DNA from 4 places in the Pseudomonas sp. 43A genome. Region 1 is predicted to be linked to each of the others. Evidence: predicted binding sites of a transcription regulator. Region 1 holds the regulator's gene; each other region holds the start of a gene.
What was found. Region 1 encodes sigma-54, which starts transcription at its own class of promoters, with help from an activator protein. Its sites were predicted from a motif close to ANTGGCATNNANNTTGCTNT; they were not measured.

Region 2: flgB (flagellar basal body rod protein FlgB) is a predicted target of sigma-54. The motif match lies at 1,587-1,606, and genes of this name have one in related genera.
Region 3: HUW52_RS21915 (CmpA/NrtA family ABC transporter substrate-binding protein) is a predicted target of sigma-54. The motif match lies at 3,959-3,978, and genes of this name have one in related genera.
Region 4: HUW52_RS23425 (flagellar basal body rod protein FlgF) is a predicted target of sigma-54. The motif match lies at 1,908-1,927, and genes of this name have one in related genera.

The regions. Positions count from the first base shown of each region.
Region 1 is NZ_CP054880.1:6,092,964-6,098,900, reverse strand. It holds gene ptsN (PTS IIA-like nitrogen regulatory protein PtsN) at 1-461, opposite strand, end outside; gene hpf (ribosome hibernation-promoting factor, HPF/YfiA family) at 474-782, opposite strand; gene HUW52_RS26920 (RNA polymerase factor sigma-54) at 856-2,346, opposite strand; gene lptB (LPS export ABC transporter ATP-binding protein) at 2,534-3,259, opposite strand; gene lptA (lipopolysaccharide transport periplasmic protein LptA) at 3,259-3,804, opposite strand; gene lptC (LPS export ABC transporter periplasmic protein LptC) at 3,791-4,363, opposite strand; gene HUW52_RS26900 (HAD family hydrolase) at 4,372-4,896, opposite strand; gene HUW52_RS26895 (KpsF/GutQ family sugar-phosphate isomerase) at 4,896-5,870, opposite strand.
Region 2 is NZ_CP054880.1:2,064,025-2,069,961, reverse strand. It holds gene flgD (flagellar hook assembly protein FlgD) at 1-676, opposite strand, end outside; gene flgC (flagellar basal body rod protein FlgC) at 692-1,135, opposite strand; gene flgB (flagellar basal body rod protein FlgB) at 1,139-1,546, opposite strand; gene cheR (protein-glutamate O-methyltransferase CheR) at 1,917-2,744, opposite strand; gene HUW52_RS09175 (chemotaxis protein CheV) at 2,791-3,723, opposite strand; gene flgA (flagellar basal body P-ring formation chaperone FlgA) at 3,806-4,567, shown strand; gene flgM (flagellar biosynthesis anti-sigma factor FlgM) at 4,716-5,042, shown strand; gene HUW52_RS09160 (flagella synthesis protein FlgN) at 5,091-5,558, shown strand; gene HUW52_RS09155 (flagellar brake protein) at 5,647-5,937, shown strand, end outside.
Region 3 is NZ_CP054880.1:5,024,759-5,030,695, reverse strand. It holds gene HUW52_RS21930 (bifunctional protein-serine/threonine kinase/phosphatase) at 1-386, opposite strand, end outside; gene HUW52_RS21925 (NarK/NasA family nitrate transporter) at 394-1,605, opposite strand; gene HUW52_RS21920 (ANTAR domain-containing response regulator) at 2,040-2,615, opposite strand; gene HUW52_RS21915 (CmpA/NrtA family ABC transporter substrate-binding protein) at 2,631-3,842, opposite strand; gene HUW52_RS21910 (quinone-dependent dihydroorotate dehydrogenase) at 4,067-5,086, shown strand; gene rmf (ribosome modulation factor) at 5,328-5,543, opposite strand.
Region 4 is NZ_CP054880.1:5,358,717-5,364,653, forward strand. It holds gene flgH (flagellar basal body L-ring protein FlgH) at 1-229, opposite strand, end outside; gene flgG (flagellar basal-body rod protein FlgG) at 282-1,067, opposite strand; gene HUW52_RS23425 (flagellar basal body rod protein FlgF) at 1,113-1,853, opposite strand; gene HUW52_RS23430 (sigma-54-dependent transcriptional regulator) at 2,126-3,688, opposite strand; gene phhA (phenylalanine 4-monooxygenase) at 4,081-4,872, shown strand; gene HUW52_RS23440 (4a-hydroxytetrahydrobiopterin dehydratase) at 4,990-5,346, shown strand; gene HUW52_RS23445 (amino acid aminotransferase) at 5,346-5,937, shown strand, end outside.

The DNA of each region.
Region 1 (5,937 bases):
TGCCCGTTCTGCTCGTCCAGGACAACCTGATACAAGGCTTCGTTGCTCTGAGCGCTGCGCAGTTTTTCGCGTACATCCTTGCGATCGAGCATGCTGGCGATCTGACGCAGCAACTCCAGGTGCGCATCGGTTGCGGCTTCCGGGACAAGCAATACGAAAAGCAGGTCAACCGGGGCGCCGTCGATGGCGTCGAAATCGATCGGTGCATCAAGGTGCATCAGTGCACTGATGGGTGCTTCGCAACCCTTGAGGCGGCAATGGGGAATGGCGATGCCGTTACCAAAACCGGTGGAGCCGAGTTTTTCACGGGCAATCAATGCCTCGAAGACATCCTGCATGGCCAGATCCGGCACTTCTTTATGGATAAGGTTGGCAATTTGTTCGAGGGCTTTCTTTTTACTGCCGCCCGGCACGTTCACCAGGGAACGGCCGGGGGTCAGGATGTTTTCAAGTCGGATCATGGGTTAGGGGTGTTAACGACCGGTCGCGCCCTGGAGGAGGCTCTGGGTCTTTTCCTTATGCTTTTTGAGTTGGCGATCCAGCTTGTCGGTGAGTGAGTCGATCGCAGCGTACATATCAGTATCTTCTGCGTTGGCGACCACTTCGCTGCCGGGAATATGCAAGGTGGCTTCGATTTTCTGCTTCAGCTTTTCGACGCACATCGTGACTTGCACGTTGGTGATCTTGTCGAAATGTCGCTCCAGTCGTTGGAGTTTTTCCTCGATATAGGAACGCAGAGGTTGGGTCACTTCCAGTTGGTGTCCACTGATGTTGACTTGCATACAGCTTCTCCTTCGTTGCCAGTGCATAAAGCGGCAGGCTGGATAGCCTGCCACTGGAACGCTGTAACGTGGCTTACATCAACCGCTTGCGTTCGCTCGAAGGCGCGATCCCGAGGGATTCGCGGTACTTGGCGACGGTGCGGCGAGCCACCTGAATGCCTTGTGCTTCCAGTAAACCAGCGATCTTGCTGTCACTCAACGGCTTTTTCTGATTTTCCGCGGCAACCAGTTTTTTGATGATCGCGCGAATCGCCGTGGACGAGCATTCGCCGCCTTCAGAGGTGCTGACGTGGCTGGAGAAAAAGTATTTCAGTTCATAAATACCGCGCGGGGTATGCATGAATTTCTGCGTGGTCACCCGGGAAATCGTCGATTCGTGCATGCCCACGGCTTCGGCGATGTCATGCAGCACCAGCGGTTTCATGGCTTCGTCGCCGTACTCCAGAAAACCGCGCTGATGCTCGACGATCTGGGTGGCTACTTTCATCAGGGTTTCGTTGCGGCTCTGCAGGCTCTTGATGAACCAGCGAGCTTCCTGCAACTGATTGCGCATGAAAGTGTTGTCGGCGCTGGTGTCGGCGCGACGGACAAAACCGGCGTACTGGGCGTTGACGCGCAGGCGCGGCACCGATTCCTGGTTCAGCTCGACCAGCCAGCGCTCGTTGTCCTTGCGTACGATGACGTCAGGGACGACGTATTCGGCTTCAGTGGACTCGATCTGTGAGCCCGGACGCGGATTGAGGCTTTGCACCAGCTCGATGACCTGGCGCAACTCGTCTTCCTTGAGCTTCATGCGCCGCATCAACTGGCTGTAGTCGCGGCCGCCCAGCAGGTCGATGTAATCGCTGACCAGACGCTTGGCTTCAGCCAGCCAAGGCGTCTTGGCTGGCAGCTGGCGCAATTGCAGCAGCAGGCACTCGCCAAGGTTGCGGGCGCCGATGCCGGCCGGTTCAAACTGCTGGATGCGGTGCAGAACGGCTTCGATTTCGTCCAGTTCGATGTCCAGTTCCGGATCGAACGCTTCGAGGATTTCTTCGAGGGTTTCGTCCAGGTAGCCCTGATTGTTGATGCAGTCGATCAGGGTCACGGCGATCAGGCGATCAGTGTCGGACATCGGCGCGAGGTTCAGTTGCCACAGCAGGTGGCTTTGCAGGCTCTCGCCAGCGGAGGTGCGGGTGGTGAAGTCCCACTCGTCATCATCGCTGCTGGGCAGGCTGCTGGCGCTGGTCTGGTAAACGTCTTCCCAGGCCGTGTCGACCGGAAGCTCGTTGGGGATGCGTTCGTTCCATTCGCCGTCCTCGAGGTTGTCCACCGTCGGGGCGGTTTCCTGATAGGAGGGTTCCTGGATTTCGGTGGGTTTCTGTTCGGCGTTGTCGGCCATCGGATCGGAATTGTCGAAGTCGTCGCCTTCTTCCTGGCGTTCGAGCATCGGATTGGATTCCAGAGCCTCCTGGATTTCCTGTTGCAGATCCAGGGTCGACAATTGGAGCAGGCGGATGGCCTGTTGCAGCTGCGGTGTCATCGTCAGCTGCTGGCCCATTCTCAAGACTAGCGATGGTTTCATGGCAGGGGCTTAACACCTTATTCGCCGGCGCTATGCGCCATCCACTACAGGGCGCCGGGGCGCCAAACTTAAGCAAATTATATGCCTGAAACTGAAGTGTTTGCCTAGAGCGCTGTAACAATTAAAGCGTATTAAATCCTGCTTGAATCGAAACAGCGCCCGGGCGGCGCACCGGGCACTGTTACGCTTACAGGCGGAACTCGTGACCCAGATACACTTCCTTGACCAGATCGTTGGCCAGGATGGTTTCTGCATCGCCTTCAGCAATGAGCTGGCCATCGTTGACGATGTACGCGGTTTCGCAGATGTCCAGCGTCTCACGGACGTTGTGGTCGGTGATCAATACACCGATGCCCTTGGCCTTGAGGTGGTGGATGATCTGCTTGATGTCGCCGACCGAAATCGGGTCGACACCGGCGAACGGTTCGTCGAGCAGGATGAATTTCGGTGCCGTTGCCAGCGCGCGAGCGATTTCCACCCGGCGGCGTTCACCACCGGAAAGGCTCATGCCGAGGTTGTCGCGGATGTGGCTGATGTGGAATTCCTGCAGCAGGCTTTCCAGCTCCTTGCGGCGACCGGCCTTGTCGAGTTCCTGACGGGTCTCGAGGATGGCCATGATGTTGTCGGCCACCGACAGTTTGCGGAAGATCGACGCTTCTTGCGGCAGATAGCCGATGCCGGCCTTTGCACGGCCGTGCATTGGCTGATGGCTGACGTCCAGATCATCGATCAGTACGCGGCCCTGATCGGCCTGCACCAGGCCAACGATCATGTAGAAGCACGTGGTCTTGCCGGCACCGTTCGGGCCGAGCAGACCGACGATCTGGCCGCTGTCGATCGACAGGCTGACATCACGCACGACCTGGCGGCTTTTATAGGCCTTGGCCAGGTGCTGAGCTTTCAGAGTTGCCATTACTGGGTTTTCTCGTCGGTTTTCTTCTTCGGCTGGATCACCATGTCGATGCGCGGACGCGTCTCGGTGACCTTGCTGCCGGTAGCGCGGCCGGCGCTGGCCAGTTTCTTCACGGTGTCATAGACGATTTTCTCGCCCTGAGTGACGTTGCCGTCTTTGTCGACGACCTTGGCCTTGTCGATCAGTACGACGCGGTTTTGCTGGGCATGGTATTGAATCGTCACGCCGTAGCCTTGAACCGGTTTGGTATCGCCCTGGGTTTGCAACTGCTCGAAGTAAGCCAGGTTGCCCACGGAGGTCACTACGTCGATATCGCCATTCGGTGCGCGAGTCATGGTGACGGTGTTGCCTTTAACGATCATCGAGCCCTGGGTGATGATCACATCACCCTTATAGGTAGCGATGCCGTTCTTGTCATCCAGTTGGGCGTCGTCGGCCTGAATGCGGATAGGTTGCTGCTGATCGTTCGGCAGAGCCCAGGCGCTCACGCTTCCCAGTGCTGCGCCCAGACTGAGCAAAATAGGGAGGGTTTTAACGAGCCTCATACTGTCCTCTTACGTTCGATAGCAGGTGTATCCTGCTTTCCTTCAGGTACGCTTTCATTCCAACGCCAGTCGATACACCGCCAGCGCCGTCGATTCTAACGGGTTGCTCGGTCTGCGCATATTCCTGCTGCGGGAACACGGTCATGCGAGTGGAAGTGATCAGGATGTCACGCTTCTTTTCATCGGTGCGCGCAACGCGTACCGAGTCGATCAGTTCGACTTCGGTACCGCCTGAGTTCACTTCACCGCGCTCACTGGTCACGTGCCACGGAAATTCCGTTCCGCGATACATGTTCAGGTCGGGTTTGGTCACGAGCGTGACGTCGGTTGCCTTCACGTGCTCGGCTTTTTCGGAGGTCATTTCATACTGCACCTTGCCATCCGGCAGGTATTGCAGGGTATGCGTGTTGGTTGCATACCAGTCGATAGGTGTTTCCACCGAGGTGGCCGGTGGTTTGTCGAGAAAGCGTTCCGGGCTGATATTCCAATAGCCGACCGCTGCGAAAATCGCAGCGATGCAGCCGAACAGCAGGAAGTTACGAAATTTTTTGCTGAACATGGTTTGGCTCACAGGTACGCGGCGTTGGCCGCATCGAGGCGGCCCTGGGCGCGCAGGATCAATTCACAGAATTCGCGGGCGGCACCTTCGCCCCCGCGAGCCTGGGTAACGCCATGGGCGTGTTCGCGGACGAAATCGGCAGCGTTGGCCACGGCCATGCCCAGACCGACCCGGCGGATCACTGGCAGGTCGGGCAGGTCGTCACCGAGATAGGCGACCTGTTCATAGCTTAGGCCCAGTTGCTCAAGCAGGCCGTCGAGAACGACCAATTTGTCTTCGCGTCCCTGAAACAGGTGCGGGATGCCGAGGTTTTTCGCCCGGCGTTCGACCACTGGCGTCTTGCGGCCACTGATGATGGCGGTCTGTACGCCAGCGTTCATCAGCATCTTGATGCCCTGACCATCGAGGGTGTTGAAGGTCTTGAATTCGCTGCCGTCTTCAAGGAAGTACAGGCGACCGTCGGTGAGAACGCCGTCGACGTCGAACACCGCCAGTTTGATCGCTTTGCCGCGTTGCAGCAGATCGTTGCTCATTACATCACTCCTGCGCGCAGCAGATCGGAGAGGTTGAAGGCGCCGACCGGGCGATCATCTTCATCCACAACGACCAGTGCGTTGATTCGGTGGTCTTCCATGATTTTCAGGGCTTCGGCGGCAAGCATTTCGGGCCGGGCAGTCTTGCCGTGGGCCGTCATCACCTGGTCGATAGTGGCGCTACGGATATCAATGCTGCGATCCAGGGTCCGGCGCAAATCGCCGTCGGTGAAGATCCCGGCCAGTTTGCCATCGGCTTCGAGGATGACGGTCATGCCCAGACCTTTGCGGGTCATTTCCATCAGCGCGTCCTTGAGCAGCGTACCGCGTTGTACTTGCGGCAACTCCTGTCCGGCGTGCATGACGTTTTCCACTTTCAACAGCAGGCGACGGCCAAGGGCGCCACCCGGATGGGAAAAGGCAAAATCTTCTGCGGTAAAGCCGCGGGCTTCCAGCAGCGCCACGGCCAGCGCATCCCCCATGACCAGGGCCGCAGTGGTCGACGAGGTCGGCGCCAGGTTCAGCGGGCAAGCCTCATGCTCGACGTGAACGTTGAGATTGACCTCGGCAGCCTTGGCCAGCGGCGATTGCGGGTTGCCGGTGACGCTGATCAGCTGGATGCCCAGGCGTTTGATCAGCGGCAGCAGGGTGACGATTTCGTTGGTCGAGCCGGAGTTCGACAGAGCGAGGATCACGTCATCACGGGTGATCATGCCCATGTCGCCATGACTGGCTTCGGCCGGGTGCACGAAAAAAGCCGGGGTGCCGGTGCTGGCCAGGGTCGCGGCAATCTTGTTGCCGATGTGCCCGGATTTGCCCATGCCGACCACGACTACACGGCCTTTGCTGGCCAGAATCATCTCGCAAGCGCGTACGAAATCGGCGTCGATATGGGGCAGCAAGCCTTGTACGGCCTCCACTTCGAGTTGGATGGTGCGTTGTGCCGATTGAATCAGGTCGCTGGATTGGCTCATGTCAGAAATCGTATAGCCCGATGAAAAGGCGGCGATTATAGCGGTTATGTTGCAAAGCCTCACGCAA
Region 2 (5,937 bases), 2.8 Mb from region 1:
GGTTGAGCATCAGCTCGCCGCCGGTCTGGCTGATCGTCACGCTGGTGACGGTGGCCGGCAGGTAGGTCGCCATATCGGTCGATGTGCCATTGATCGATGCGTTGGCCTTGACGGTATAAGTACCGGTCTTGACCACATTGCCGTCCTTGTCCTTGCCGTCCCAGGTGAAGCTCGCGGCGCCTGCGGCACGACTGCCCAGATCGATGGTGCGAACCACCGTGCCGCTGCTGTCGGTGATGCTGACGGTGCCGCCGGCAATCGACGACGGAACGGTGACCGAACCGGTCATGCCTTTGCTCGGATCGTCGAGCTGAACCGAGTTGGTCTGCACGATGACGTTGCGGCCCACCAGCGACGATGCCTGCAAGGCTTGCGACGAGTTGTAGTTGCCAGCAAGGCCACTCACGGTGGAGTTCAGCGTAGTGATGCCTTCCAGGCTACTGAACTGCGCCAATTGGGCAACGAATGCGCTGTTGTCCTGCGGATCGAGCGGGTTCTGGTTTTTCAGCTGAGTAACCAGCAATTGCAGGAACGCGTCCTTGCCCAGGGCCTGGCCGCCGGTGGCGCTGTTGGTCGCCGAGGCGATGCCGCCGGTCGTCGAACTGCTGGCCTTCTTCGACGAGTTGGCCAGGATGTCGTTCATGCTCAAGCTGCTGGTGGTATCGGAAACACTCATGGCAGTCGCCCCTTATTACTGACCGAGGGTCAGTACCTTCTGCATCATGGTTTTGGCGGTGTTCATCATTTCGGCGTTGGTCTGGAACGAACGGCTCGCGGAAATCATGTCAGCCATTTCTTCCACCACGTTGACGTTCGGGTAGTAGACGTAGCCTTTGGCGTCAGCCGCCGGATGATTCGGCTCGTAGCGCGCTTCGAGGTTGCTTTGATCTTCGACCACACCGAGCACCTGCACGCCTTGACCGGCGGCGTCTTGGCTCTGGAACAGCGAGTTGCTGCCGCTGTTCTGGCCGCCCTGGAACATGGTGGCGAATACCGGGTGACGGGCGCGGTAGGTCTGGTCGATGCTCGACGAGACGGTCTCGGCGTTGGCGATGTTCGACGCAACGGTGTTCAGACGCGTGGTTTGTGCGCTCATGCCGCTGCCGGCAATGTTGAAAACGCTGGACAGGGACATGAATTACTCTCCGCGCAGGGCTGACACCAGCCCTTTGAATTTGCTGTTGAGCAGGGTGAAGCTGGCCTGGAAGCCGACGGCGTTTTCCGCGTAGTTCGACTGTTCCAGTTGGGCGTCCACGGTGTTCTGGTCGATCGAAGGTTGCATCGGCGTGCGATACATCAGCGATTCGTCGCCGTTGCCCAGGCCTTCAGCTTCGATGTGACGGCTGTTGGTCATGTTCAGGGCGATGGTGCCGTTGGCGTTTTTCTGGGTCTGTGCTTCAAGCACTTTGGAGAAGTCCAGATCCCGCGCCTTGTAGTTCGGGGTATCGGCGTTGGCGATGTTGTTGGCCAGCACTTCGGCACGCTGGGCGCGGAAGCCCAATGCCTTTTCGTGAATGCCGAGCGCTTTATCGAAGCTGATGCTCATGTCGGGAACCTTCAGGTGACCGGTTTTTCGTAACTGAGCTTTAGCAAGCGCCGTGCCAAGCCACAAAACCCCCATAAACCGGGGCTTTGCCGGAAGTCGGCAAAGCGGCAATGCCAGAAAAGCGGCAACCGGTTTCCGCCGGATGCCGCTTTTCTGCCGCTTGCCGTCCCATCACTATCACCGCCGGACAACTGTGGGAGCGAGCTTGCTCGCGAAGGCGGTGTGTCAGCCGATGCAAATGCAGAATGTGACGGCCTCTTCGCGAGCAAGCTCGCTCCCACAGGGATTTTTGGTGTTAAGGAGAATTTCTTCGGGCATAAAAAAACGGCAGGCCTTTGCGGGCCTGCCGTTTTTTGTGTTGCCGATGCAATCACTTCGCCTGGTAAATGATCCCCGGACTGCACTGCACCATCTGGTAATGGTCCGGCAACCCGTTCAGCGCTTCGGAAGCGCCAAGGAACAGATAACCGCCCGGCTTCAACGTGCTGTGAATGCGCAACAGGATGTCTTTCTTCACTTCGGCAGAGAAGTAGATCAACACGTTGCGGCAGAACACGATGTCAAACTTGCCCAGCGCGGCATAGCTGTCGAGCAGGTTGAACGAGCGGAACTCCACGCGATTCTTGATCGGCGCCTTGATCACCCAGCGCCCCGGCCCTTTCGGGTCGAAGTAACGCTGCAAACGTTCCGGCGACAAACCACGACCGATCGCCAGGCTGTCGTACTCGCCGGTCTTGCAGTTGGTCAGCATCAGGCCAGACAGATCAGTGGCAACGATCTGCACGCCCATCTTCAACTGACCGAGGTTGGTGCGCTCGAACTCGTCGATCGACATCGACAGCGAGTACGGTTCCTGGCCCGACGAGCACGCCGCCGACCAGATCCGCAGACGCTGGTTGGGGCTGGCCTTGATCGCTTCAGGCAGCACCTTGTTCTTCAAGACTTCAAACGGATAGGTATCACGAAACCACAAGGTTTCGTTGGTCGTCATGGCATCGACCACCTGCTCGCGCAAACCGCTGCGCGGCTGGGTCTGGATGCGCTGAACCAGCTCACCCAGGGATTTGATGCCTTGCTGCTCCATCAGTTTGTTGAGACGGCTCGAGACCAGGTACTGCTTGTTTTCACCGAGCAAAATGCCACAGGCTTTTTCCAGGAAGACCCGGAACTGTTCGAAATCCAAATTACCCGTAGACAATGATGCCGCCTCTTAAATCGTGTTGACTGCCAGGGACAAAACGCCCCTAGCTGATATCTGCTGCTTTGATCCGGTCGACTACCCGGGATGCCAGGTCATCAGGGCGGAATTTGGCTAAAAAGTCATCGGCACCGACTTTCTTGACCATCGCCTGATTGAATACCCCGGACAACGAAGTATGCAGGATGATGTGAAGCTTTTGCATGCGCGCGTCGCCGCGGATTTCCGCCGTCAGGGTGTACCCGTCCATCTCCGGCATCTCGATGTCGGAAATCATCATCAGGAACTCTTCTTCCGGCTTCTTGCCTTCATCGACCAGCTTGCGCAGGTAATCCAGCGCCTGCTTGCCGTCGTTCAGCGCCACCACTTCGACACCGATCGTCTGTAGACAACGCGTGACCTGCTTGCGCGCCACCGACGAGTCATCGACCGTCAAGACACGCAACGACAGTGCCTTGGTCTGGGTCTCGACATCGACCACGCCCACCGAAATCGCTTCCGGTGTCGGCGCAACTTCCGCCAGCACTTTCTCGACGTCGATGATTTCGACTAACTGATTGTCCACTCGAGTCACAGCGGTCAGGTAGTGATCGCGACCCGTGCCCTTGGGCGGTGGATGAATCTCTTCCCAGTTCATGTTGACGATGCGCTCCACCGAGCGGACCAGGAAACCCTGGGTCTTGGTGTTGTACTCCGTGATGATCACGAACGGGTTGTTCTTGTCTTTCAACGCTCCGGAACCGGTGGCCATTGCCAGATCAAGGATCGGAATGGTTGCCCCCCGGATATTTGCCACCCCGCACACGACAGGACTGGACTTGGGCATCAACGTCAGCGACGGGCATTGCAACACTTCCCGTACCTTGAACACGTTGATTCCATAGAGCTGCTGACCGTCAAGACGGAACAACAACAGCTCCAGGCGATTCTGCCCTACCAGTTGCGTGCGCTGGTTCACCGAATCCATTACACCAGCCATGCCCAGACTCCTACACCAACGCCAAGTGTTGTTGCGACGCACATTCATTGCTAAACGGCACGGCGCTTGCTTTTTAACTCGTATGAACGCTCAAACGACATTTTTCCGACACCTGACCTCCCGCGCTCGCAAAAGCCTTTGCGCGATGTCAGCCGTCTGCTGCTTTTTCGCTGGCAGCCCTGCCATTGCTGATGCGGTTACCTTGCCTGACATGCTTATCGGCGTCACTCAGGGCTTTCTTGAGTTCACCGTAGAAGACTATCTGGCTACCAGTCAAACGGAAGGCCGCTACGAAATCGAAGTAAACCAGCTCGACCCCCGTATGCGCATGCCTATGTGCGACAAGGAATTGACAGCCACGCTGGAGAGTCCGGCACGCCCGCTGGGCCGGGTTACCGTGAAGGTTCGCTGCGAAGGCGCCTCGCCATGGACCGTGTTCGTGCCCGCTCAAGTCCGCCTGTTTCGCGAGATTGTGACCACCACCCGACCGCTCAAACGTGCCGGGATTATCGAACCACAGGACGTGACCCTGCGTGAGCGCGACGTGAGCACGATCAACCAAGGCTTTCTGACCTCGGTAGACGAAGCGATCGGGCAGAAATTGACCCGACCAACGGTAGCCGATCAGGTCATTACCCTGGTTCATCTGGAACAGGCGGAAGTCATTCGCAAAGGTGATCAAGTGGTCATCACCGCCCGCAGCGGCACGCTCGCCGTGCGCATGCCCGGTGAAGCGCTGGCCAATGGCGGTTTGAAAGAGCAGATCCGCGTGAAAAACCTCAACTCGCAACGGGTCATCAAGGCGCAAGTCACCGCGCCGGGCCAAGTGGAAGTGGCGATGTAGAAAACTGGCGCTGACCTCGGCTGTTCCCTAAACTGTGCCGCAGCAGGACACGCGCCGGCGCATGCAAGGCTCATTGTAAATGTGCCTAAAGTTTTCCAGGGGATGGCCGAAAACATGGCAAGCGTCCAAATTCCCAGAGGTTTTTATCATGGTCATCGATTTCAGCCGTTTGAACAGCTCCTCGTCACTTACGGGCAGTACACGTACCAGCAACGCCAAGGAAACCGCCGAAACCGGCACCTCCGCGCCGCTGAATACCCCGGCCGAACAGGCCAGTACCGCAAAAAGCGGGGAATCGGTACACCTCAGCAATGAGGCTCAACAGTTGCAGAAGGTCACTGACAAGCTGCGCGATCAACCTGCTGTCGACAAAGCCCGTGTGGCCGAGTTGAAAGCCGCGATTGCCGATGGCAGCTATAAAGTCGACAGCAACCGTGTAGCCAGCAAACTGCTCAACTTCGAAGCCCAGCGCTAGGCCTTTGCCTGCGCCAGGCTTTTGGACGCTTAAAACCCAAGGCCAGCCATGCACGACACTAATTTATTGCAATTGATCAACGACGACTTTGCTCCAGCTCAACAATTGCTGGAGTTGTTGCAAACCGAATCCCTCGCGTTGCACGGTCGCGACATGCCCCTGCTGGAAGAAATTCTGGCGCACAAACAGGCGTTGATCATTCTGCTTGAACAGCATGGCCGCAAGCGCAGTGAAATCCTCGCCAGCCTCAATCTGCCGACTGATCGTACAGGTCTTGAGCAATTGGCTGGCCAGTCGAGCATTGGCGAGCAGTTGTTGACGCAAGGCGACGCATTGACCGATCTGATCGCTCAATGCCAGGCCGCCAACCTCAAGAATGGTCAGTCGATCCAGATCCAGCAGGCCGCCACGACCAATCAGCTGAAGATCCTCACGGGTGGTGAAGCGCCGGCGCTGTATAACGCCAGCGGTACTTTTGCCAAACCCGCCACACCGCGTCCGCTCAGCCAGGCATGAGCCGTTGATGCGCCAGCTCTATCAACCCGCGGAACATGCTGGCAAAATGCTGGCTAGTCGTCATATTTTGTCTGGAGATTGATAAACCGTGTCCAACGCCCTCAGCGCGGATGATGCTCCGCAGCCCCCTAAGGTGCTTACCACGCCACTGGAAATCTCCAGCAACCTGCGCCAGCTGCAAGAAAGCCACGATCCGCTGATCATCACCTTTCATGAGCGCAGCCAGCGCTTCCAGAGCTACCTGATCAAAGTTGACCGCGACAGCGCTTCGATCGCACTGGACGAGATGATCCCGCGTGATGGCGAACGCTTTCTGCTGGCCGGCGAGCCGTTCAAGGTCGAAGGTTTTCATGACGGTGTGCGCATTGCCTGGGAATGC
Region 3 (5,937 bases), 1.1 Mb from region 1:
GCATGCCAGCGATACACCCGGCAATCGCCGACGTGGGCGAGGGTAAAACGCCGACCACGCATGACCAAAGCGCTGACCGTGGTGAGCAGCGGTTGCCCGCCACCGTTGGCCTGCAACCAGCGGTTTTGCGCGAGCAGCAGACGATCCAGCGCCTGCGCCACGCTCCAGGTTTCCGGCGTGGCGTAGTAGTCGAGCGCCAAGGCCTGCAAGGTCGAACGCGCCGCCAGCCCGCCATCGGCGCACTGGCTGACGCCGTCGGCGATGGCGAACAGATAACCTTTGCTCGCCGCCAGCGCCGGAGCCGGTGTCACCGAACGCAAAGCGTCCTGATTTTCTGCACGCGGGCCGGTGGTGCTGGCTTCGGCAAAACTCAATTGCAGGGCCATCGACGGTTCAGACCCGCGCCGCCGTCACCGCTGCCGAGCCCCAGGTGGTTCTCCAGCGACGCTTGACGCCGTGCAGGCCAAACCACGCCAACACGCCGAGGCTGGCAAACAACCACAGGGCCAGTTGATAGCTGCCGGTGCTCTGTTTGATCGCGCCCATGCCGGCCGCCAAGGCAAAACCGCCGATGCCGCCGGCCATGCCGATCAGTCCGGTCATCACGCCGATCTCCAGACGAAAACGCTGCGGTACCAGTTGGAAAACCGCGCCGTTGCCTGCCCCTAAACCGAGCATGGTGCAGACGAAAAGTGCCAGCGCCGCGTAGGAACTCGGCAAGTTGAAACCGACCGCGGCGATGCATACGGCAGCAACGGTATACATCGCCAGCAGTGTGCGAATGCCACCGAAGCGATCAGCCAGCGCGCCACCCAGCGGCCGCATCAGACTGCCGCCGAACACGCACGCAGCGGTGTAGTAACCGGCAGTCACCGGGCTCAAACCGTATTGATCGTTGAAGTAGCCGGGCAGGGCGCTGGCCAGCCCGATGAAGCCGCCGAAGGTCACGCTGTAGAAAAACATGAACCACCAGCTGTCACGGTCGCCCAGCGCCTTGAAGTAGTCGGCCATGGCTTTGGCTTTCGGCCGTTGTGGCGCGTTTTTCGCCAGCCAGGCAAACAGCACCAGCGTCAGGATCAATGGGATCAGGGCGAAACCGAAAACATTGCTCCAGCCGAACGCGGCGGCGAGTACCGGCGCGAGCAGCGCGGCGAACACGGTGCCGGAGTTGCCCGCACCGGCAATGCCCATGGCTTTGCCCTGATGCTGCGGTGGATACCATTGCGAGGCCAAGGGCAGGGCGACGGCGAACGAAGCGCCAGCCATACCGAGGAACAGGCCGAGTATCAACGCCTGCTCGTAGCTATGAATGCCGATTTTCCAGGCGCCGAACAGCGCGCAAATCACAATGACCTGACCGATCAGACCGGCGGTTTTCGGCGACAACCGATCGGCGAGCATGCCCATCACGAAGCGCAGTACGGCGCCGGCGAGGATCGGCGTGGCAACGACCAGGCCGCGTTGTTGGGTGGTCAGGTGCAAATCAGCGGCAATCTGCACCGCCAACGGGCCGAGCAGGTACCAGACCATGAAGCTCAGGTCGAAATAGAGGAAGGCCGCGAACAGGGTCGGGGTGTGGCCGGATTTCCAGAAGCTTGAATTCATCGCGCACCTCAGCTGAAAAGAGTCTCGAAAGGAGTCATGCAACAGCAGGTGGGGCGCCGCCACGGCCGCACCACCGGCCCCGGGCTGTGGGGCCAAAACGCAAAAACGCCGCTACCTGATGCGCCGGTTGGGCGAACGGGTGAGCGACGTCTTTGTCGTAGGTGGGGCAACCGCCGTTGGTTACCTGTGCGTTTTACATAGCGAGATTTGTGCCAACAGCCGGAAAATCAAAAGCCCCTCACCCTAGCCCTCTCCCAGAGGGAGAGGGGACTGACCGAGGTGTCTGACATCAAACATCGACCTGAAAGACCGTGTCGATTATGGATTCACAGCAGAAATCACAGCTCGGCGTACTTCGCGAGCATCCCCCGATCAGTCCCCTCTCCCTCCGGGAGAGGGCTAGGGTGAGGGGCTTTTCAAGCGGTCAGCGCCTTTCAGCCAAGCAACTCACTCATCGCAATAATCTGCTCCGCCACCTGAATCAGCTTCTGCTGCCGGCTCATCGCCTGCCGCCGCATCAAGGTGTAAGCCTCTTCCTCGTTGCAGTCCTTCATCTTCATCAACAACCCCTTGGCCAGTTCGATGCGCTTACGCTCAGCCAATTGCTGATCGCGAGCCTGAAGCTGCGCACGCAAAGCCTGATCACTCTCGAAACGCGCCATCGCCACATCGAGAATCGGCTGCAACCGCTGGGCGTGAATGCCTTCGACGATGTAGGCACTGACCCCGGACTTGATCGCCTGGCGCATCACCCCCGGATCATGCTCATCGGTAAACATCACGATTGGCCGTGGCTGGTCGCGGCTGACCAGCACCACTTGCTCCATGACATCGCGGCTCGGTGACTCGGTATCGATCAGAATCACGTCCGGGCGCACCGTTTCGACGCGCGCGGGCAGATCGATGGTCAGACCGGACTCGTCGATCACCTCGAAACCGGCCTCGGTCAACGCAGCCTTCAGGCGCCCGACTTTTTTCGCTGTGTCATTGATCAGCAGAATGCGCAACATATTCGCGGTCTCCTGTCAGCGGCGGGCGAGAAGGGGAGCGTCGTCGTTCAACGCATGCAGCTTGAAACTGCGCGCGTAGCCGGCCGGGTCGCTGCCGTCCCAGACTTTACCGTCGAGCAACTGGCTGCTGCGCATATCGGTACCCCACGCGGCGACGCCGACAGCGGTGGCGGCGTCGCGGTAGACGTCCAGCCGCTGGACCTGTCGGGCAACGGCGAGGTAATCCGGGTCTTCGCGCAGCAAACCCCAGCGGCGGAACTGGGTCATGAACCACATGCCATCGGACAAGTACGGCAAATTCACTTGGCCATTGCCGTGGAAGCGCAGCGCGTGTGGATCCTGCCAGCGATTGCCGAGGCCATCGGCATAATCACCGAGAAAACGCGGTTCGATGCACGAAAGCGGCGCGTCCAGATATTCCGGCGCGCTGAGCAACTGCGCGGTGCTGCGACGATTTTCCGGGCTCTCTTCGATAAAGCGGCTGGCCTCAAGGATCGCCATTACCAGCGCTCTTGCGGTGTTCGGATACTGCTCGACAAATTCACGGGTGCAACCAAGGACTTTTTCCGGGTGATCGGGCCAGATGGTCTGGCTGGTCGCCAGGGTAAAACCGAGATCCTGCTGCACCGCACTGGCCGCCCATGGTTCGCCGACGCAAAAGCCATCGATGCGCCCGGCTTGCAAGTGCGCGACCATTTGCGGCGGCGGGACGACGACGCTGTCGACATCCTGCAACGGATGAATGCCCTGACTCGCCAGCCAGTAATACAGCCACATCGCATGAGTGCCAGTGGGAAAAGTCTGGGCGAAGGTGAGTTTTGCGCGGCTTTGGTGCACATGCCGATCCAGCGCTTCAGGACTGCTCACGCCGAGGCTTTGCAGGCCGTGGGAGAGGTTGAGACTCTGGCCGTTCTGATTCAGGCCCATCAGCACGGCCATATCGGTCGGAGCGACGCCGCCGATGCCCAGATGCACGGCGTAGATCAGACCGTACAGACTGTGGGCGGCATCCAGTTCGCCGCTGACCAGTTTGTCGCGAAGGTTGGCCCAAGAGCTTTGGCGCTTGAGATTCAGGGTCAGCCCGTAAGGCTGGGCAAAGCCCTGTGTGGCAGCAACGACGACCGAGGCGCAGTCGCTCAGGGCCATGAAGCCGAGGTTGATCGCAGTCTTTTCCGGGGCATCGCTGCCATTGACCCAGGCCAGTGGCCCTACCGAAGGTTCATTCATACACCGCCACCTCGAAAAAAAAGCGCCGCCACGGACTTTGCGCAGGCAAAATCCGGGACGACGCCATTGTCCTTGCCCGCAAGCCGTCATTGGCCTGCGCGCTGATAGTCAAGGAGGGTGCAAGGCATATGCCACCGGCAGTGATTTGCGCGTGCGCCTCGCGCGGCAGGTCGATGCCCGGCTATAATCGCCGCCTCTTTTCGCCGCCCGAGTCATCGCCGCCCATGTACACCCTGGCCCGTCAGCTGTTGTTCAAACTTTCCCCGGAAACCTCCCACGATCTGTCGCTGGATCTGATCGGCGCGGGTGGGCGTTTGGGCTTAAACGGCTTGCTGTGCAAGGCGCCGGCAAAGAAGCCGGTGACGGTCATGGGCCTCGAATTCCCGAACCCGGTGGGTCTGGCGGCGGGTCTGGACAAGAACGGCGCGGCCATCGACGGCTTCGCGCAATTGGGTTTCGGTTTTGTTGAAATCGGCACCGTGACCCCGCGTCCGCAGCCGGGCAATCCGAAACCACGGATTTTCCGCCTGCCGGAAGCCGAGGCGATCATCAACCGCATGGGTTTCAACAACCTCGGTGTGGATAACCTGCTGGCGCGCGTGGCCGCTGCGAAATACAAGGGCGTGCTGGGCATCAACATCGGCAAGAATTTCGATACGCCGGTTGAGCGCGCGGTCGACGATTACCTGATCTGCCTCGACAAGGTTTACGCCCACGCCAGCTACGTGACGGTCAACGTCAGCTCGCCGAACACCCCGGGCCTGCGCAGCCTGCAATTTGGTGATTCGCTGAAGCAGTTGCTCGCGGATCTGGCTACCCGCCGCGCCGAACTGGCGTTGCGTCACGGCAAACATGTGCCGCTGGCGATCAAGATTGCACCGGACATGACCGACGAAGAAACCGCGCAGGTGGCTCAGGCGTTGATCGAAACGGGCATGGACGCGGTGATCGCGACCAATACCACCCTGAGCCGTGTTGGCGTCGAAGGCATGGAGCATGGCGACGAGGCGGGCGGTTTGTCCGGTGCACCAGTGCGGGAGAAGAGCACCAATACCGTGAAGGTGCTGGCGGGTGAGTTGGCTGGGCGGTTGCCGATCATTGCGGCGGGCGGGATTACTGAAGGCAAGCATGCGGCCGAGAAGATCACGGCAGGTGCGAGCCTGGTGCAGATCTACTCCGGCTTCATCTATAAGGGCCCGGCACTGATCCGAGAATCCGTAGACGCGATCGCCGCCCTGCGCTGATCCAATTGTGGGAGCGAGCCTGCTCGCGATAGCGGTGTATCAGTCACTGAAGATGTTGGCTGAACTGACGCTATCGCGAGCAGGCTCACTCCTACAGGTTTTGTATATGGCACAAATAATGTGACAGGCATAAAAAAGGGCTCCTCGAAGGAGCCCCTGGGCCGCAGCCCGCCGTCCGGGAAGGACGTGCATGGTAAGTCGTTACAAATTCAGATTGTCGTGTCGGAATTAATGCCCTGTGTCAGCCGACGGCGTGAAGTTCGTTGAGTCTGTGGATTCCCGCAGTGCCGGTCATACCGTCCCAGTTGTCGCCGCGTCCTTCTCGCCAGCCGTTAATCCAGGCTTGACGTACCGACGGTAGAGTAAATGGGCAAAGCTCACGGGATTTGCCACCAACGCCATATTGATATCCGCGCAAAAATGCTCTTTCCAACGGATCACGCTTAAGTCTTCTCATAGGGTGTTTCCCTCACTTGTTGACTGTTTTGTGTCGCGTTGACCTCAACTGAGGTCTGGCAGAAAAAACCTGCCATGGTGCGGCTCGCTGCCGGCGTGGCGAGCCAAGGTGTTGACGCCGTTGCGACGTCAACCTGTGTTCAGTTCTAACCAATGAGTCACACCGAGGGAATGATCGTTTTGTCATAAGGACGTAACGAAATTAGTGCTACAGCCATAAGTAACGACGGGTTTCATGCACGGTTTTTCAGCAAACCCCGGTATGATCGGCCCCGCGCTGCATGATGGGGTTAATTCTTTAGTGAGAATGACCCACGTTTGCGCTGGGGTATAAAGCGACGAAGGGTCGCTTTAAGACTTTTTGTTTCATCAACTTTTTTATCTGTCCCGGCATC
Region 4 (5,937 bases), 730 kb from region 1:
CGTTCAGGGTGATGGTGATGATGTCCCCGACCCGGAAAGCCTTGCGGTCGCTGTACAGGTTCTGCTCGAAGCCAGCCTGATAGATCGAGCCGTTGTTGGCCGCAGCCGGCAACGGCGTGCGCGGCAACACCGGGGCGTAGTAAGGGTCATTGGGCTTGGGCGTCGGAGCGACGCAGCCCGCGAGCGAGACGACCCCACTCAATGCCAGAACAGATACAAAGCGATTCATGACCCTACCTCACGGTGTTGCAGGCGACCTCATGGCCGCCTCATAGACTTGATTACAGATTCTGCGTTACGAACGAGAGCATCTGGTCAGCGGTGGAGATCACCTTGGAGTTCATCTCGTAAGCGCGCTGAGTGGTGATCATGTTGACCATCTCTTCAACGGTGCTGACGTTGGAGGTTTCCAGGGTGTTCTGCAGGGTGGTACCGAAACCGGCCAGACCCGGGGTGCCAACTTGCGGCGCGCCGGAAGCGGCAGTTTCCAGGAACAGGTTGTTGCCCACGGCCTGCAGACCGGCCGGGTTGATGAAGTCGGCGGTTTGCAGGTTGCCGATCACCTGCGACGCAGCGTTGCCAGCGACGGTGATGGACACGGTGCCGTCGCGACCAACGGTGAAGGTCTGGGCATCGTTCGGGATGACGATGGCCGGTTCCAGAGCGAAACCGCTGGCGTTAACGATCTGGCCATTGGAATCGAGGTGGAAAGTACCGTCACGGGTGTAGGACGTGGTGCCGTCCGGTTGCAGAATCTGGAAGAAACCGCGACCGTCGATGGCCATGTCCAGCGGCTGCTCGGTGGTTTGCAGGCTGCCGGCGGTGAAGTTTTTCTGGGTGCCGACGATGCGCACACCGGTACCCAGTTGCAGACCCGACGGCAGTTCGCTGTCCTGGGTCGACTGAGCGCCCGGCTGGCGCTTGATCTGATAGAGCAAGTCCTGGAACTCGGCGCGATCACGTTTGAAACCCGTGGTCGACACGTTTGCCAGGTTGTTGGAAATGGTGGTCAGGTTGGTGTCCTGGGCGGACAGACCGGTTTTGGCAACCCATAGAGCCGGAAGCATTCGATTCTCCTCGTGCGCCTGTTTTTCGGCGCGACGTTCTGATAATTAGCTGATCTGCAAGACCCGAGCCATGGCCTGGTCGTCGTCTTTGGCGGTGTTCATCATCTTGACGTGCAACTCGAACTGCTTGGCCAGGGCCAGCACCGAGGTCATCTCTTCGACGGCGTTGACGTTGCTCGACTCAAGGAAACCCGACACCAGTTTGACGTTGGCATCGGCCGGTGCCGGCTGGCCGTCCTTGGTGTAGATCGAGCCATCGAGGCCCTTGTTCATGTTCTTGATATCCGGGTTGACCAGTTTGATCCGGTCGACTTCAGCCATGACACGCGGGCCTTCGCCCATCGCACGAATACTGATGGTGCCGTCTTCACCGACTTCGATCTGCTGCTCGGGCGGCACGGCGATCGGGCCGCCATTGCCGATCACCGGCATGCCGTTGCCGGCGCGCAGCACGCCGAGGGCGTCGACGTTGAGGCTGCCGGTGCGCACGTAGCTTTCGCCGCCATTCGGGTTCTGCACGGCGATAAAACCGTTGCCGGTCACCGCGACGTCGAGGTCACGACCGGTCTGCACCAGTGAACCAGGAGTGAAGTCGGTGGCAGGTCGTTCGCTCATGGCAAACGCACGCGCCGGAAAGCTGTCACCGAACACCGGCATCGAACGCGCCTGCTCCAGGTCGCGCTGAAAACCGTTGGTGGAGATGTTCGCCAGGTTGTTGGCATGAGCCTTCTGCGCCAGCGCATTCTGGCTGGCACCGGTCATTGCCACATAAAGGTACTTGTCCACACTCTTTCCTCTGCATGCCGGACGTTTGCCGCCCACCGCTGTACTGCTGAGCCATAAGCAATTTGCAGACCAACTTTTTTCTGGCGGACGAAGACCCGGCAAACAAAGGGCTTGAGGGATAGCGAAGGGAAATTGGAAATGTATCGAAGTCGAAAAACCGGCGGTGTTATGCCGCTTGGCGGCAAAAGATCAAAAGATCGCAGCGTGCCGCAGCTCCTACATTTGAAATGCGTATTCCTGTAGGAGCTGCCGAAGGCTGCGATCTTTTGATCTTAAGCTTCGGGATCTTTGCCGACTTCATACTCACGCAGTTTGTTGGCAATGGTGGTGTGCGAAACCCCCAGCCGCTTACCCAACTGCCGACTGCTCGGATGCTCGGAATACAACCGCTCCAGCACCGCTTTCTCAAAGCGCCCGACAATCTCGTCCAGCCCACCCTCCAGCGAGAAATCGCCAAGCGGCTGACGCACGCTGTAATCCGGCAGACGAATATGCTCGGCCTTCACCGTGCCGCCGTCGCACAGCGAAACCGCCTGGAACAGCACGTTCTCCAGTTGCCGCACGTTGCCCGGCCAGTGGTAATGACTGAGCCGATCCATCGCCGCCGGCGCCAGTTTCGGCAGCGAACAGCCGATCTGCCGACTGGCCTGATCAAGGAAATGCTCGACCAGCGGGGTCAAGCCGTCGAGGCATTCACGCAGCGGCGGGATGTGCAAGGAGAGCACGTTCAAGCGGTGATACAAATCCTGGCGAAACTCGCCCCGCGCGCACAGTTCCGACAAGTCGACCTGCGTGGCGCAGATCACCCGCACATCCAGGTAAACCTCTTCATCACTGCCAACCCGGCGGAAGCAACCGTCCTGTAGAAAGCGCAGCAACTTCACCTGCAAGCGCGGGCTCATTTCACCGACGCCGTCGAGAAACAATGTGCCGCCCGCGGTCAACTCCAGCAGGCCGAGCTTGCCTTCAGCCCGTGCCCCTTCAAAAGCGCCAGGACCGTAGCCGAACAGTTCGGTCTCAGCCATCGACTCCGGCAAGCCTGCACAGTTGAGCGCCATCAACGGCGACTGCCCGCGCGGACTGGCGAGGTGGCAAGCGCGTGCGAGCAATTCCTTACCGGTGCCGGTTTCGCCTTCAATCAATAACGGCGCATCGAGCGGTGCCATGCGCCTGGCTTCACGCACCACCGCCGCCATGACTTTAGAGCTCTGGAAAATGCTGTCGAAACCACGCAGTTCCTGTTTGCGCACGTTGTAGATGCGCTCGCCGACACGGTCGGCGCGGTGCAAGGTCAGCACCGCACCGGCCATCGCTTCACTGTCGTCATGCTCCGATTGCAGCGGCGCAATGTCGGCCAGAAAGATGTCGCCCTTGACCTTGACTCGCATGCCATTGATTCGCGATTTATTGGCGCGCACCAGTTCCGGCAAGTCGAAATCTTCGGCGTAACGCGACAGCGGAATCCCCGGCACCTCGTCGACCCGTACACCGAGCAACTGCGCCGCCGCACGGTTGGCCGCGACGATCGAGCCGCCCATGTCGATCGACAGCACCGGAAACTCCAGCGCGCCGAGCAAGGCGTTCAACTCCATGTGCCGCCGCTCGCTGGGCATCAGCCCTACCCGCTTGACGCCAAACACCCCGGCGATCGCCTCGAACTTCGGCCGCAGCGCCTGGAACTGGATATTGATCAGGTTCGGGCAATGCAGATAAATCGCATTGCCATGCTCGCCACCGACCTCACCGCGCGCCACGTTGATCCCGTAGGCAACCAGCAGGTTGAGGATGTCACGCAGGATGCCGATGCGGTTCTGGCAGTGGACTTTGATGCGCATATATAAGGCCCGACAAGATGGGGAGTTGAATACCGAACCTGTGGGAGCGAGCTTGCTCGCGAAGGCGTCAGCACATCCAGCATTGATGTGTCAGACCCAGCGCTTTCGCGAGCAAGCTCGCTCCCACAGGGTATTGAGGTGCGCCCGAAGCTCATTTTTCTGTCGAGGCACGCAGATAGTTGTCAAGATTATGTGACAGGTACTGACCTTTTCAAACCCGGGAATCACCGCAAATGCGAGATACCCGCCAAACCGTAACGATAACTTTACGAATTAAAGAGAAATTTCCTACACGCAGACGATTCAACCTGCTGCACATCAACCCGCTCTCGGGTAATTCTGAATCCATCGCTGGACATAACAAGAACGAATTCCCCTAGCAGGAGAGCAGTATGAAGCAGACGCAATACGTGGCCCGCGAGCCCGATGCGCAAGGTTTTATCGACTACCCCGCCGAAGAACACGCGGTGTGGAACACGCTGATCACTCGCCAGTTGAAAGTGATCGAAGGGCGTGCCTGCCAGGAGTATCTGGACGGTATCGAAAAACTCGGTCTGCCCCACGACCGCATTCCGCAACTCGGCGAGATCAACAAGGTGCTCGGCGAGACCACCGGTTGGCAGGTCGCCCGCGTTCCGGCACTGATCCCCTTCCAGACCTTTTTCGAACTGCTGGCCAGCAAGCAATTTCCGGTCGCTACGTTTATTCGTACCCGCGAAGAGCTGGACTACCTGCAAGAACCGGATATTTTCCACGAGATCTTTGGTCACTGCCCGCTGCTGACCAACCCGTACTTCGCCGAATTCACCCACACCTACGGCAAACTCGGTTTGCAGGCCACCAAGGAGGAACGCGTTTATCTGGCGCGTCTGTACTGGATGACCATCGAGTTCGGCCTGGTCGACACCCCGCAAGGCAAACGCATCTACGGCGGCGGCATCCTGTCCTCGCCCAAAGAAACCGTTTATTCGCTGTCGGACGAGCCGGAGCATCAAGCCTTCGATCCGCTCGAAGCCATGCGCACGCCGTATCGCATCGACATCCTGCAACCGCTGTACTTTGTCCTGCCGAATCTCAAGCGTCTGTTCGACGTGGCGCATGAAGACATCATGGCCATGGTTCGCCAAGGCATGCAGCTGGGTCTGCACGCACCGAAATTTCCGCCGAAACCGAAAGCCGCGTGAACCGCGACTTTTGCAGACAATTGAGCCTGTCAGTCGCCGCCACTTTGGTTTAGCGTGACGGCATTGACGGCTCAAACGCTTTAATAAAAAAAACACACTCGATTTCAGGAATACGCCATGTCCACTTTGAACCAAGCCCACTGCGAAGCCTGCCGCGCCGATGCGCCACAAGTCAGCGACGAAGAACTGCCGATCCTGATCAAGCAGATCCCTGACTGGAACATCGAAGTACGCGACAGCATCATGCAGCTGGAGAAAGTTTTCCTGTTCAAGAACTTCAAACACGCGCTGGCCTTCACCAACGCTGTCGGCGAGATCTCCGAGGCCGAAGGTCACCACCCGGGCCTGCTGACCGAATGGGGCAAAGTCACCGTGACCTGGTGGAGCCACTCGATCAAAGGCCTGCACCGCAACGACTTCATCATGGCCGCGCGCACTGACGAAGTGGCCAAGACCGCAGAAGGACGCAAGTAATGCACTTCGACGCCATCGGCCGGGTACCCGGCGACCCGATCCTCGGCTTGATGGAGGCGTATGCGCAGGACGCCAACCCGCGCAAATTCGACTTGGGCGTTGGCGTCTACAAGGATGCCCAGGGCCTGACGCCGATCCCGGAAGCGGTGAAAATTGCCGAAGCGCGCCTCGTCGAAAGCCAGGACACCAAGACCTACATCGGTGGTCACGGTAACCCGCTGTTCGGCAAAGTCATCAATGAGCTGGTGCTCGGCGCCGACGCGAAGCTGATCGCCGAACAACGTGCCGGCGCCACCCAGACGCCGGGCGGCACCGGTGCCCTGCGTCTGGCTGCCGACTTCATCGCCCAGTGCCTGCCGGGCAAAGGCGTGTGGCTGAGCAACCCGACCTGGCCGATCCACGAAACCATTTTCGCCGCGGCCGGGGTCAAGGTCAGTCACTACCCGTACGTGGGCAGTGACAACCGCCTCGACGTCGACGCCATGCTCGCAGTGCTCAACGAAGTACCGAAGGGCGATGTGGTGCTGCTGCACGCGTGCTGCCACAACCCGACCGGTTTTGATTTGAGCCATGACGACTGGCAGCGCGTGC